DNA from 3 places in the Cytobacillus sp. Bva_UNVM-123 genome. Region 2 is predicted to be linked to each of the others. Evidence: riboswitches for the same ligand, from Rfam matches in the RefSeq annotation. Region 2 holds a riboswitch; each other region holds the start of a gene.
The links. Region 2 has a riboswitch for cyclic di-GMP ahead of KDN24_RS21120 (HAMP domain-containing protein). Riboswitches for the same ligand answer to the same signal wherever they lie in the genome.
Positions count from the first base shown of each region.

Region 1 (5,244 bases), 1.7 Mb from region 2:
TTTCACTACTTCAAACATCTTTCAACGAATTATTCATATTCAGTTTTTCGATAATTCTCCAAATCCTTCTCCAAATACATCGCGAACATCATGTATGGCAACAAAGGCATTTTTATCTGCTTCTTTCACAATTCTCTTCAATTTCACAATTTCTTGACTGCTTATCACAATATACAAAATATCCTTATGTGTTTTTGTATAGTAGCCACTCCCTTCGTATACAGTTACTCCTCTATTCATTTTTTCATTTACTTGCTGTGCTATTTTGTCCGGCTCCTGTGATATGATCGTCACTGCTTTTTTTGAGTTAAAGCCTTCTATTATGAATTCCATTACTTTCGTCGCGATATAAAGCATCATAATCGTCAGCATCAATTTTTCAGCACCGATAATAAAGTACGATGAGAAAACGACAATTAAATCGAAAAACAATAATCCGTAGCTTATGCTCCAGCCAAGATATTTATTTGTAATTCTCGCTAAAATAGTCGTGCCTGCTGTTGTACCACCAACACGGATAATTAAACCTATGCCCATCCCGACAAAGACGCCACCAAAAATCGCATTGATAATGATTTCATCTGATGAAATCGTCCAGCCCTCTGTTAAATGCAGAAACAAGGAATTAAGGATGACGGCAATGACCGTATAAATCGTTGTCATTTTACTTAAAAATTTATAGCCAACAATTAATAAAAATGCATTAAGAACTAAGTTTACTAATCCCGGCGACCACTTATAGAGGTAGTAGGCAATAATCGTTATCCCCGTAACACCGCCTTCTCCAAGCTCGTTGGGAATAATATACAAATTAACCCCTAATGCAAAAAGCAAAGCACCAATTGTGATAAAACTAAGATCAACTATCCTTTTTTTCATTCCAAAACATCCTCATCCTTTCAAATATATATATATTTATCATTTTTTGATAGCCATTACAACACATATCTTTTTAAACTTCTGTAGGGTTCAATAAAAAAATCTATTTTAATCTTATATATCGATAATATAAATAAGAATTTATAGTTTTTTTCGATACAAGAGAAGTTCTAGTCATTTTCGTGATAAATGTCATTCCCGCTAATAAAACGATCATGATACTAATTAATTGTTTGCAAATTGGATAAGGAGAGGAAATTTAGTATGAGTAATCGAAAAACGGTCATTTTAACTTATGGAGCGCTATGTATTACGATGAATGTCGTGCTTGGGACGGTTATTTCCGCTTTGAAAATCCCACTATTATTTCTTGATACGATCGGAACGGTTTTAATGGCTGTCTTGTTTGGTCCTTGGTGGGGGGCACTAACAGGCTTATTAACGAATGTTGTTTTAGGTATGACAACGAGCCCTACAGCTATTTTCTTTGGTTTAGTCAATGTCGCCATCGCAATTGTCGTTGGATTTATGGCAAGAAGATTTAATTTTTCTAAATGGTATATTGCACTCATAACAGGCTTAATTCTATCAATTGTTGCACCACTTATTGGAACACCCATTGCAGTTGCGCTCTTCGAGGGATTAAATGGAAGTGGCTTTGATGTAGTTGTCTTATGGCTAAGAGCATCTGGTGAAACTGTTTTTGCTTCTACTTTTATTTCTAGAATTACAGGGAATATTGTCGATAAAATTACTACTTGCTTACTTGTTATGTTTATCATTGTTAAGCTGCCAATTTTCCAAAAAGTATATAAAGGAAAACATCACCATGCTGCGTAATAAAAGAATCCTTCTTGTTTCCCATTGCATCATGAACCAAAACACTGTTATTGAAGGAGAGGCACGGAGCTTAGGAGCCATTTCATCAGCAGTCGATTGGATTCAAACTGAAGGCTTAGGAGTCCTTCAGCTGCCATGCCCTGAATTCACTTTTCTTGGACTTGATCGGCCACCCATGACATACGAAGAATATGATCATGAAAAATATCGTTTGCATTGCCGAAAAATTTTACAGCCCATTATCGAACAATTAATGGAATACAAAAGATGCGGATATGAAATAACAGGCATTCTTGGAATTCAAAGCAGCCCTTCCTGTGACATGACAAGAGGTGTTTTTATGGAAGAACTGAAGAAACTTCTACTGGAACAGCAAATTCCAATTGAAACTCAATGGTTTCTACCCGATCAACAAGAACCGATCTTTAATCATAAAGAACATTCAATCAAATAAAGGACAAGGGAGCAGATCCCTTGTCCCTATTTTAGTTTCATATTTCCTCACTTACAGCTGCTTTTCTCATCTGTTCTTCTTCCCAGCCTTTACAAACATCAATCCATTGCTTAGCGTATGAATATTCAAACACTTCATTGCATGTTAACTCGATAGCTGAATTTGCACTTCCACATGCAGGAAAAACCGTTTTAAAGCGCTGCAAAGATACATCTAAATAAACATCCAATTCATTGGCCAATCCAAATGGACAAACACCCCCAACTGCATGTCCCGTTTGCTCTAAAACCTCTTCTGGTGACAGCATCCGCGCCTTTAGATTAAACATTTGGCGAAACTTTTTATTATCAATTTTTGCATCGCCAGCTGCAACAACTAAGATCGCTTTGTCATCCTCACCCCGAAAGGATAAAGTTTTGGCAATCCGAGCTGGAATCACGCCGATGGCAATTGCCGCTAGTTCTACTGTCGCACTTGAAACATCAAACTCCATTATATCTTTATCTCGATTCCACTGTTTAAAATGCGTTTTCACATTCTCCAACGACATCCTCTTCATCCTTTCATTATCATTATTATTGAGATAATATCATTTCTTAATCATAATAGGCAAAATAAATTCTTTTGAAATCTAAATCCCTATTACATGAATTATTCGTCTAGGTCAAGAGTCCTGCCCCCCTTGTCCCAAAATTCTCAATATACTATAATAATAGTAACGGCAAACCAATTGAAAAATTGGGACGCAAAGCCACAGGTCTAAGGCAAAATATTGCTAGGATGGCTGGGTTACCGTATTAATTCTGCAAAGAATTATATCGTAAAGGAGAGATTCAATATGTTCAAGAAAGGTTTTTTTGTCGTTCCATTTTTATTTACACTTCTATTTACACTAAGCTCACATACTTCTGCAAAAGAGCTTGATCCTCATGAAGTAACTTATCAAAATCTCTTAGATGCTATTACTAGTTACAAAAGCACGGCTACTTTTCCCTCTCAATCTATTTCCTATAAGGATGTTGGTTCGATCATAAATGAAGTTCTTGCTGATCATCCTGAAATCTTTTATTTTCAGCATGACGGAACAAAAATCTATTCCGATGGCAAAATTGAACTGAAATATAAATATTCTACTAGTAAAATAAACGAAATGGTAAAAAATCAAGATGCTAAAATAAATAGTATTCTTAAAGATACGATAAAATCAGGTTTCTCTGATTTTGATAAAGTGAAAGCAATTCATGATTATATTATCTTGCATACTGCCTATGACTGGGAAAATTATAATCAAAACAAAGTGCCTGAAGCTTCGTATACTCCATATGGACTGTTAATGAATGGCATGGCTGTCTGTGAAGGCTATTCCAAAACAATGAAACTATTACTAGAAAAAGTCGGAATTGAAACCCACTATGTTACTGGCAAGGCCAAAGAAGGGGATCATGCATGGAATTTAGTCAAAGTGGATGGAAAATATTTCTATATTGATACTACTTGGGATGATCCCGTTCCGAATAGAGCTGGAGAGATAAGCTATCAATATTTTCTTGTTCCTGCTTCTGTTCTAAAAAAAGATCATACATGGAATGAGAAACTGTATCCTGAAGCAAAGAGCAATAAATACGCGTATTTTCAAGAATTCTTTTCAGTTAAAGAATTAAACTCGTATTACTACTACTCAAACAGCAAGGATCAAAATAAGCTATACCGAATGAAAAAAGATGGCAGCGGGAAAACAAAATTACTTAATGTGAGCTCACCATATTTTGTCGTTACGAATCAAGCTATTTATTTTAGTAACTATTCAAATGGAGGCTACTTATATCGCTCGAATATCGACGGTTCGAAGCAAAAGCAGCTCAATAAAATTCACTCTATCGATCTTTATATTGAAAACAATAAACTCAATTATACGAATAAAACTACAGGTGCAAAAGGTTCACTGAAAATATCTTAATCTACTAACTATATAAGTGAAACACAAAAGTGAGGCTGTCCGATAAGTGCCTGGCTCTCTCCTCACAACACAATATATAGAGTAGCTTTTACTACTTTTTATCTATATAAAGTGTTGGAGGTGCCAGGCTCTTTGTTTTCGGACAGCCTCACTCTTTTTTATGAAATGGCTTTTCTTCGTTTAAATATCATCCAAATTCCAATAAGAATGAATGTAAGCCCTGCTAATGGTAAAGCAGCATTTGCTTCTTCCCCTGTTTGCGGCAATACATTTGTTGACTGTTTGCCTGGTTTGTTTTGTTTGTTTGGATCTCCTAGGCCAGCTGTATTACCCGGATTATTTGCATGATCGCTATTCGGGTTGCCAGCATTATTCGGATCTCCCGGATTATTTGAATTGCCTGTGCCATTTGGATTACCCGGATTATTTGGGTCTCCTGGCTTATTCGGATTCCCTGGATTATTCGGGTCTCCTGGCTTTTCTGACGGCTCTCCTGGTTTACCTGGCTCACCTGGTTTACCTGGCTCCCCTGGTTTTTCTGTTGGTTCACCTGGTTTTCCCGGTTCTCCTGGCTTTTCTGTTGGTTCACCTGGTTTTCCCGGTTCTCCTGGCTTTTCTGTCGGCTCTCCTGGTTTGCCTGGTTCTCCTGGTTTACCTGGTTCTTCTGGTTCCCCTGGTCCTCCTGGATTTCCTGGTCGATAATTTTTAACGGTGACCGTTTTTTCCACTTCATCAAGCTTCACCGAAATATTCTCAGAAGACTTCTGAATGACATAGCCTGCAGGTGCTTTTATTTCTTTCAGTTTGTAATTGTCGTAAGGCAAGTTTTCGAAAATCACTTTCCCATCTTTGTCAGATGTTTTGGTAGCAATTTTCTCATCTTTATTATTATAAAGCTCGAATTCTGCACCTTCTAGCGGTTTATTAGTAGAACCATCTACTTTAACAACGACTAGATTACCATTTCCTCTCTCATTGTCCTTTTCTACTTTTACAATAGCCGTTTGATTAGCGACAATTGTAAAAGCTACTGGGTTCTTATCTAATAAGTAATGTCTGGTGCTTTTGTTTCGATAAATTGATAATCGCCTGGCTCTAAGTTATTAATGATTAT
Region 1 is NZ_CM177772.1:615,915-621,158, reverse strand. It holds gene KDN24_RS03090 (YitT family protein) at 40-879, opposite strand; gene KDN24_RS03085 (CD3073 family putative ECF transporter S component) at 1,144-1,719, shown strand; gene KDN24_RS03080 (CD3072 family TudS-related putative desulfidase) at 1,709-2,173, shown strand; gene KDN24_RS03075 (YbaK/EbsC family protein) at 2,211-2,723, opposite strand; cyclic di-GMP riboswitch class I at 2,884-2,970, shown strand; gene KDN24_RS03070 (transglutaminase domain-containing protein) at 3,012-4,130, shown strand; gene KDN24_RS03065 (SpaA isopeptide-forming pilin-related protein) at 4,289-5,128, opposite strand; gene KDN24_RS03060 (collagen binding domain-containing protein) at 5,173-5,244, opposite strand, start outside.
Region 1: another riboswitch for cyclic di-GMP. It lies ahead of KDN24_RS03070 (transglutaminase domain-containing protein); the one in region 2 lies ahead of KDN24_RS21120 (HAMP domain-containing protein).

Region 2 (5,244 bases):
AAATACAGAGATTTAAAAGATCGAGATGGGATTACGATGGAAAAGGCATTTTCCCTCTGTGCACTTGATTTTAATAGCATTGAGGAAGCGAGTAGGGAAGATGAAGAATTTAAAGCATATTTTGAATTGCATGTTGAACAAGGTCCAGTCCTGATCAATAATGAGAAGAAAATTGGAATCGTTACTGGCATTGCCGCGCCGATAAGATTGCTTATTAACATTTATGGGAAAGCATCACATTCAGGAACAACACCGATGTTTATGCGTAAAGATGCGCTGCTGGGGGCATCTGAAATTGCATTAGAGCTAGAAAAATCGGCAAATCTTGAACAAGCCTTTGGGACAGTTGGTACCATAGGTGTATTACATATTCCGGCAGGGGCGATGAATGTCGTTCCAGGTGAAGTTGAGTTGAAAATTGATATTAGATCGACATCAACTGATTCAAGAGAGCGGGTATTGAATCATGTCTATAATACAATCCTGTCAGTAAAAGAAGCCCGCCAGCTTGAAATTGATACGAAGATCATTAGTATGGAAGAGCCAGTCCTGCTTTCTACGGAACTAATGGAGGAAATTCAAACGATTTGTGAAAGGAAAGCTCTTCCTTATGAAGTCATGCATAGCGGGGCAGGGCATGATGCGATGAATATGACAAAATTAGGACCAGTAGCACTTATTTTTGTCCCATCTGTAGACGGACTAAGCCACCATCCTGAGGAGTACACAGACCTTGATGATATTATCCTCGGAATCGATGTATTAGAGGAAGCTGTTCTAAAATATGCAAAGGAAACCTCATAACTTGTTAATCCTAAAATAAGTAATAAATAAACAAAATATTGACAATTACTATAAGTATATAAATTGAACTAAAAGATTACGCTAGACCCACTACTCATCAACTGATATTATTTTATATGTTGAAAAAAAGAGAATAAAGATTATTCCCTTGATTTTATTTGAATGGATGTGAATACTACTATGAAAACTACAGTTACTTTCAAAAAAGATGAACGCTTTGAAATTAAGGCTGATTTTTATGAAGCAAATCAAGAACATGCTCCTGTTATCGTTTATATCCACGGGGGTGGTTTGCTTTGGGGAACGAGAGAAGACATTCAAGAGGATATAAAAAAGCTATATTATGATAGTGGATTCGCATTATTTTCGATTGATTATCGACTAGCTCCTGAAACAAAACTTAAAGATATTCTTGAAGATGTCCAAGATGCACTTCACTGGATTGAAACGGAAGGGCCGAAGCAATTTAGTATTGATCCGAATAGAATTGCTGTCATTGGAGGCTCTGCGGGTGGTTATTTAGCTCTTAGTACAGGAACATTTCAAAATAAACCTCGTGCAATCGTTTCCTTCTATGGATATGGGGATATAAGTGCAAGTTGGGCAACAACTCCAAATAAATTTTATTGTCAAAAGCACCGTGTGCCAAAGGAAATTGCTAAAAACCTTATTTCTAATCGAATTCTGACAGAAGGATCGGTTCATGAGCGTTTCCTCCTTTATTTATATGCTAGGCAGACAGGCGAATGGATTCATGAAATAACAGGATTTAATCCTTTGACAGAAAAAGAGGAGCTTATCAAGTTTAGCCCAATGTATAATATTTCAAAAGAATTTCCACCAACGTTATTACTACACGGAACAAAAGATGTCGATGTTCCATATGAACAATCTGCTTTTATGCGTGGAGCTTTAGTCAAGGAAGGCATTGAGGCAAGATTAATTACGATCCCTAATGGTGAACATGTATTTGAAAATGATTTTCATAATCCAATTGTTCAAGATGCACTTAAACAGGTAATCGATTTTCTGCAAGTACACGTATAACCGAAGAATGAATAAATATAAAAGCTCGAATCCTATATAGGCAGGATTCGGGTTTTTTATAGGGGTAAAAAAGAAAAATGTAGAAATTTGTTGAAAAATGAAATGCAGTATATTACACTACTAAAGTAATAGTTTTAAATACCTACAATAATATGAAGATAAAGGCAAACTATTTGAAAAGATAGGACGCAAAGCTAAGGGTCTAAGGTGAAATAGGTAATTAATCCTATTAGCTATGATCGCCTGGTTACCAATTGATATGATTTTTTTATATTTCATAAAAATTCTGTTGGCTATTCTATTTTTTTAGGATAGTCAATTTTTATTGATAGATACACGAAAATAGGGGTGAATAATCATGAAACCAGAAGATTTAATTGATCAAATTAATAATTTCGTTGAGCAGTTAGATTTTATAACGGCTAGAAAATTAATGGAGGATAATCTCGAAATTTTAAAGAAACATCGAGTATCACTAAAAAGTAATGCTAGAGAATTATTGAAACTCATTGTTGAAAGAACGGAATCTGGTCAAGATCCTATTACAAGACAGGATATGGCAATATTGATTGCAATCAATTCATATGCGTCTAAATTTGATATGAGATCTTTAAAAATGCTCGTCAAAGATAAGGCAAAATTGTTATTAAGAAAAGATGCGGTTGATTACTTAAATCAAGATGCGAGGGTACTATTAGAGGGTATGGGTGCAATCGGTAGATAAATGTGAAATCAAAAGATTGAAAAAGGCAAACTATTTGAAAAGATAGGACGCAAAGCTAAGGGTCTAAGGCAAAATAGGTAATTAATTCTATAAGCTATGATCGCCTGGTTACCAATTGTTTATTTATAAAAAAATCTGTTTAGGAATATTTATAGGCTTGAATGGCTAAAGCAGCATAGCTTTTGAATCATTCAGTTTATTACTTATATCGTTTTGAAACTAAAAACACAAACAGAGAATTTATACAAGAAGCTATTGGTAATTCTAATTATATTTAGAATGCCTATTTTTTTTACCTTTTTTTAAATGCTTTGATAAGGCGGGGAAAATGTGAAAAAAGAAAGAAGTGTGAAGAGAATAAGAGAAGTAAAAAAAGATAAAATGAACAAAAAATTATTTCGTTGATAAAATGAATGAAAATACGAAAGTCATTGTTGATCAGGAAACACAGCTATTAATTGCAAATGAAGAATTAGCTAAATCAGTAGCTAACAGAATTTCAACAGCACGTGGTTATGTTTTATATGGCGGCGACTATAAAGAACGGTTTAATGAATATAGCAAAGTAGGAAAAGAAAACGGAGAAATTATTACATCCTTAGGGAATACTCCAGAGTTTGAACTTCTTAAGAAACGAACGATTGACTGGGAAGAATTCGTTATCACAAAAGTGTTTGCTGAGTATGACAAAGGAAATGACGTGTTAGCTAGACAAAATCTTGCGGTCAAAAATCAAGAAGTTCGTGATATTATGACTGGCTATGAGAAGCGAGCAACAGAAAGCCGAGAGAAAATAAATGATATCGGTCAAAATATTATGAATAGTGGACAAGCAACATTGTATGTAGCAATCGGACTAATTGCTGTTGTCATAATTATTAGCATTATTGTCGCGATTATTACAGCAAATATCATTACAAATCCATTAAATAGGGTTAAAGAAAGAATGAACTTAATTGCCAGCGGAGATTTTAGCGGTGAACGGTTACATACATTACTACATGATGAAATTGGCCAGCTTATTGTTTCTACGAATGAAATGAGTAGTAATGTCCGCAATGTATTAAGCGAAATTAACATGGTTTCTGAAGTGATTAATGGACAAAGTGAGGAATTATCACAATCCGCGAACGAAGTAAATGCAGGAACACAGCAAATTGCCGTCACTATGCAGGAAATGGCAACTGGAACAGAAACACAAGCAACAAGTGCAAGTGATTTAGCTTCTATCATGAGGGCATTTTTAACGAATGTAGAAGAGGCCAATACAAATGGAGAACAAATAAAGCACGCTTCTGATGAAGTATTAGGAATGACAGTTGAAGGAAGTCAACTAAAGTTGGCTATCATGAGGTTGAATTAGGAACAAATCAAATAAAAACAACGAAAGAAACATTTAACAATATTAGTACAGCGATCTCCGACGTCGCAAATAAAATCAACATTGTCTCGACAAATCTAGCAACGATTTCTAAGAATAGCAACAAATGAATGAATCGATTGCAGATATCGCTGCAATCTCAGAAGAACTAGCTAAACAAGCAGAAAATTTAAATGAATTAGTCCTTAAGTTTAAGCTTTAAGGAATTGTTAATGATTGTTAATAAATAGTGTTTAATTTAAAAAAAGAAATTTTATAAGGAGCAATGATAATGCTAAAAAGTGAGTACTCGAGATACGATGTGTTGCTATCGCAATTTCAACATGATTTAAAAATTGATGAAAAAACACAGCAATCGTTAGACAGAATCCGCCTATTTTTGTATAACTGCACAAGTATTCATTATTTAATATTTATTAAACAAGAAGATTTAGTCCACTATCTGAAACATCATTGTTCAAATAATTTTAAAACACTCACTTTTATACAGGCTGTCGAAGACATAAGAAACTTCCTTTTCTTCTTAAAGACGAAAAAGGAAATAAAAGAATTACCAAAAGTTGATTTATCATTACAAAATTTAAGCTTATGGATAAATTTATAATCGGTAAATGAAAGCCGTATTCTTATTTTTTGGCTCTGTTAAAGAGAATTGTTGATTTTTGCACCTGTTGATTGTAGCGGAAGGTGCGAGACTCCTCGAAAATGCATTCGCATTTTCTTCGTGCGGTGTTATTTCAAGGAGGGTTATTCAATGTCCTGCGGGAGGAAGGGACAGGGAAGACCCCGCAGGTGCGATAGCGCCGAGGAGGCTTCCGGACCGCCCGCGGAAAGCGAGCAACCTGGAGTGGAAATCAACAGCCAAGATTAACAGAGCCTATTTTTAAAATTTACTCCTCTCAAGATGATGGATGGAGAATAACCGTCATCTTAGTGGAGTTTTTCTATACTTAAAAAATCGAATGACGGTTTGTTCAGCCTCTTCTATATATCATTGGACTTTAGGAATGTTCATGTTTTGTGATGGTATGTTATGAAATGACAGCATGATATAATATATTAATGTAAGAATAGAAGTATTAGAAGTCTAATAAAAACAGGTGAGTGTATAGAATGTGGCTGAACAATGATGGCTTCCAAAAAGGAAAGAAGCCTTTGTATATAAATATTTATGATCAATTATATAAACAAATTATCGATGGATTTTTTCCACCTGAAAGTAAGCTACCAACGGAGCATGAATTAGCAAAAATATTTGGTGTCAGCAGAATGACATTAAGACAGGCGC
Region 2 is NZ_CM177772.1:4,102,934-4,108,177, reverse strand. It holds gene KDN24_RS21135 (M20 family metallo-hydrolase) at 1-804, shown strand, start outside; gene KDN24_RS21130 (alpha/beta hydrolase) at 985-1,851, shown strand; cyclic di-GMP riboswitch class I at 2,005-2,106, shown strand; gene KDN24_RS21125 (hypothetical protein) at 2,210-2,575, shown strand; cyclic di-GMP riboswitch class I at 2,590-2,691, shown strand; gene KDN24_RS21120 (HAMP domain-containing protein) at 2,985-3,938, shown strand; gene KDN24_RS21115 (hypothetical protein) at 4,228-4,560, shown strand; gene KDN24_RS21110 (GntR family transcriptional regulator) at 5,076-5,244, shown strand, end outside.

Region 3 (5,244 bases), 1.3 Mb from region 2:
CTTCGAAGTTTAAAAGATTTAATCGCTCAAGCACGCTCGATGGATACACCAATTTTTTATATACAGCATAATGCACCTACTGGTAAACCTTTAGAGTTTGGGACAAAGGGTTGGGAGATTCATCCTGAAATTACTCCAAATATTCAAGATGTAATCATTCAAAAAACTACTCCTGATTCATTTTTTAATACCTCTTTAGATGATGAACTGAAAAAACAAGGGATTGAACATTTAGTAATTGCGGGAATTCAAACAGAAGCGTGCGTTGATACAACTTGTAGAAGAGCTTTTAGTATGGAGTATAAGGTTACCTTAGTTTCAGATACACACAGCACTTGGGATTCACAAGATATTACTGCCCAACAAATTATAAACCATCATAATGGTGTATTACGTTGGTTTGCCGATGTTTACCCAAGTAAAGAAATTACATTTGATAGTTGATACTGAAACAATAGGTGTTTCCTTTATTTTTTGGAACATTCTATTGAATAAATAAAATCAACACTCAACTTTAACAGAGTCACTTAAAAAAGAACTAGTACACATGAGCTAGTATTAGGTAACGACGAACATTCCAATAACGAACATATCCTTTTCCATCCAAGTGGTGACATAGCGCCATCGAAGGAAGATATTACATTACAAAGAGAGTAACCGAAGCTGGAAAGTTACTAGGCATCGAAGTGCTTGATCACTTAATAGTAAATAGTGATACCAGTTTTACTAGCCTGAAAGAGAGAGGCTATATTTAAAAGGGAGAAGCAGCTCCTTTTTTTTCTTCAAGGTATATTTATATATTCGCATTATTAAATGTAGGTTTTGGTAGTATGATTATTAGAGTTAATGTATCATATAGAACATGGAACTGACGGGGCAGGATAGTGGAAAAAGGAATTAACTTATTATCTATATCATATAAGTATGATAGTGCGAAATAGTAATTGATTGAAAAAATGGAGGTATTTTCCTAAAATAGCAAAAATACATTGCTATTATCTCAGTGTAACTTCTAGTGGGAAAGGAGTTTATAGGTGAAAAAAGAGAGTGATCGTTTATATTTCATCGATAATTTAAAAATAGCTTTAATTATGCTTGTAGTAGCTCACCATGCTGGACAAGCTTATGGACCAGGTGGTTGGTGGTTTTTTTTGGATGATGAATCTATCAATTGGTTGGGCAGATTTTTCTCTGTAAATGCAGCATTTTTTATGAGTTTGTTTTTCTTTTTATCAGTCTATTTTCTCCCCCAATCAATCTCAAGAAAAGGGCCGAAACGGTTTTTAAAAGAACGGCTTATTAGAATTGGTATTCCATTACTACTGGGATTTCTCGTGATGATTCCTATTCTGATGTATTTATATTACATTAATTTCAGAGATTATGAACCCATCCCATTTTTTTCCTACTATGTTAATATATTTTTTGGACTTGGTAATGAACCCGCGAATTGGACTGGGCCATCATGGCCTGATATGCAATTTGGCCATTTATGGTTTTTAGAGCATTTACTTGTGTATGCGATTGTGTTTTCGGTCTGGACCTTCTTTACATCTAAGAAATTCACACAAAAGTCTGATAGAAACATTAAGGTTTATCAGATTCTCTCCCTGTGGTTGGTCGTTAGTTTAGTGACTTTTATTACAAGGATATGGTTTCCTATTGATCATTGGACAGCTTTTTTAGGATTTATTCAAACTGAATTTGCACATATACCACAGTATGTGAGTTTCTTTTGTTTAGGCATTATGGCTTATCATCGCAAATGGTTTTTAACTATGAGTGCGAGAGCAGGATACATCTGGCTTGTTATTGGAATATTAATAGTGACCATTTTGTATTTTGGAGGAAATACGATAGATCCTTTTCTTTTAAAGGGTGGACAAAACTTCGGTTCGTTGGCTCGATCATTAATTGAGACGTTACTGTGTATTTCACTTGTAATCGGTCTTCTAATATTATTTAGAGAGAAAGTTAACGGCGCTAATCGTTGGTCAAAGATGTTAGCAAACAATGTATTTGTTGTTTATTTCATCCATGTCCCAGTAGTTGTCTTTCTTCAATATACATTGAAGGACCTACCAATATCAGTCTGGACTAAATTTCTTATAACGGTATTTTTAGGAATCATTCTAAGCTTTTTGCTAAGTCATTTTGTATGGCGAAAGATTCCATACCTCAAAAAAATGATGTAAAAGGAAATAATTTTTAGATAAGTGAAAAAGCCAGCATTAATGCTGGCTTTTGTCTTAATAGGATAATGATGTGTCATAAAAATAATGGTTCTTGTTCAACGGGTGCTTTACTTTAATAAGCTCCATTATTAAAAGACTTTAAATGTACACATAGCAGTGGAATATATTAGCAAAATGTATTCAACTAACATCTATCTTGTTGGTTCAAATTGGTTCAAGTAATGTCAATTTCAATCCTTTACCATACATTTTTATCCATATAACAATTCCCAAAACGTAGATATAAATGGATTATGATGTATTCAATACACTTAGAATATATCTGTATATTTCTCAAAACGTTAATATATCAACGTATCAAGACTCTTTTCACTTATGTGGAAAGGGTCTTTTTTATGCTTAAAAAGAATTCTCGAATATTTAAATTACTGTTAATACGATTCATAATCTTTAGATTAGTAAATGAAATAAAGTATCTCCTACACAGCTTTTAAGAGTCTGTTTACCATTTTTAAAAATTTATCTTATTTTTTGGCGAAAAAGATAGAAAAATGTCAAAAGATATATTGTGAATTTTTAAATAATTTAGTAATATAGTTCTACTACCTTCTTTTATATCATTTATGGGTTTCCAAATTGCATTTTGTACGAAATGGCAAAGCCATTGAAAAATGGTGACGCAAAACTATAGGGGCTAAGTTATTTAATAAGCCAGCCAGTTACCGAATATAACTCTTACTGAATAGATAAGGGGGAATGTAGTTTGGAGATAGGTAAAGAGCGTAAAGATCGTTCTTTAGAATTAGTCAGTCGTGATATAAGAATTTTAAGAAATTTAATGTATCAAGCTAAAGAACGCTTAGGAAGAATGGATGATCCGCTTTTAATTCAAATTAGTCAATTTTTAGATTTAAAGCTAAATCTACAAAATGAATTAATGAAATCCCATAAACGAAGAGGAGGAATGGTCATATGCGTAAAAAGAAACAAATAAATAAAATAGTAAAAAATAACCTTAAAAAGCTTTCGAAGGAAAATGAACAATTACAATGGCAGAAATCAGTTGTTAGGGAGGAGTACGTGAATTCAAAGTAGGAGAATGATTCATTGAAAATGATAAGTATGAGTGGAAAATCTAATGTATAGATGAAGGTAGACAGTTGACTTGTTAAAAAGTGAACTGTTTTTTTTTTGCTATTGCTCGTGACGTTGCGTCATATATTATAGTAAAGATAAGGAGTTCTTTACATGGTGCAAACGGATTTATTAACTGTTGGAGAGCTGGCAAAGGTGATGGGCGTAACGGTTCGTACTTTACAATATTATGATAAGGAAGGGTTGTTAAAGCCCTCAGCTAAAAGTGAAGGGGGACGCCGTCTTTATTCAAATAAGGATTTAGTTAAACTACATCAAATCCTGTCATTAAAGTATTTAGGTTTTCCTTTAGATAAAATTAAAAATATGATGTTGTCTTTAGACACACCAGATGAGGTCGCTTTCGTATTAGAAAAGCAGTATATGGTTGTTGAAGAGCAAATTAAGAATTTACAAAAAGCACTTACGGCCATTGAGGCGTTGCGAAAAGAGGTTCTATTAATAGAAGAAGTGAATTTTAGCAAATATGCGGATATTATTTCCCTTTTGAAAATGGAGAACAAAAACTATTGGGTGTTGAAATTGTTTGATAATCAATTATCCAGTCATATACGAGATAGATTTGTAGACAATCAAGAATTAGGCGCTGAACTTTACAGAACTTATTTTACGATTCTTGAAGAGGCTGTTTTATTAAATAAGCAAAATGAGCCGGTTCAAAGTAGAAAAAGCATTGAGCTCGCGGGGAAATGGTGGGCGATGATTTCCGAATTTACGGGTGGAGATATGAGTTTACTGCCAAAGCTAATGTCTTTTAACGATAATAAAAAGGGATGGGATGAAGAAATAGCTGCTAAGCAAAAACAAGTCGACGATTACATAGGAAAAGCGCTTATGTGCTATTTTACCAAAAATGGAATTTCCATTCCCGAAATGGAGGGATAACATTGAATACTGTAATGAAAGTTGAAAATTTGCAAAAAAGCTATGAACGTCATTATGTGTTAAATGGGATATCCTTTTCGGTGGAAAAGGGTGAAATTTTTGCGTTGCTCGGCACAAATGGAGCGGGAAAGACGACTGCCCTTGAATGTTTAGAGGGAATCCGTAAGTATGATAATGGGACGATAACGATTCAAGGCAAGATAGGTGTTCAATTGCAATCTTCTTCATTACCACAAAATATGAAAGTAATGGAAGCGGTGAGGCTCTTTACGAAGTGGAATGGTGTTCAAGTTGATCTGAAATATCTTGAAAGACTTGGGGTAACTCAATTCAAGAAAAAGCGATATGGAGAGCTTTCAACGGGGCAAAAGCGACGTTTGCATCTTGCTTTAGCTATGATAGGGAATCCGGATATTGTTTTTTTGGATGAGCCGACTGCAGGATTAGATGTTGAAGGAAGGGTCTCGCTTCATGATGAGATTCGATTACTGAAAAGTCAAGGAAAAACAATTATTATGGCAAGCCATGACATGGCTGAGGTCGAGGAGCTTTGTAATAGAATTGCTATCCTCAAAGATGGTGAGATTGCTTTTATTGGAACGGCAAATGAACTGACGGAGCATATGCAAGGTGTTCAACGAATTCACTTTAGGTTTTCTGGCCCATTTGAAATGACTCACCTTAATTGCAGTATATACAAAAATGAAGAGCAAGGTTATTTTATTTTTGAAACGGAATGTCTTGAGGATTGCTTGCTTGAAATCGCTTCATTAGCAAAACAACAAGCTATTAGCATTCGCGATATGAAAATCGAAAACAAAAGCTTAGAGCAGCGGTTTATGGATATTGCGAGGGAGGGAAAGTAATGGGTGCGTTTTTATATGGTGTCAGCTTACAATGGAAACTGGACATACGAAACAAAGGTGTACTCTTAACGTATTATGTAGTACCACTTGTGTTCTTTGGGTTTATGGGAAGTATTTTTACTTCTATTGACCCTACTGCATAT
Region 3 is NZ_CM177772.1:166,652-171,895, forward strand. It holds gene KDN24_RS00905 (cysteine hydrolase family protein) at 1-444, shown strand, start outside; gene KDN24_RS00910 (hypothetical protein) at 687-755, shown strand; gene KDN24_RS00915 (acyltransferase family protein) at 1,035-2,195, shown strand; cyclic di-GMP riboswitch class I at 2,840-2,922, shown strand; gene KDN24_RS00920 (hypothetical protein) at 2,959-3,189, shown strand; gene KDN24_RS00925 (MerR family transcriptional regulator) at 3,444-4,235, shown strand; gene KDN24_RS00930 (ABC transporter ATP-binding protein) at 4,238-5,101, shown strand; gene KDN24_RS00935 (ABC transporter permease) at 5,101-5,244, shown strand, end outside.
Region 3: another riboswitch for cyclic di-GMP. It lies ahead of KDN24_RS00920 (hypothetical protein); the one in region 2 lies ahead of KDN24_RS21120 (HAMP domain-containing protein).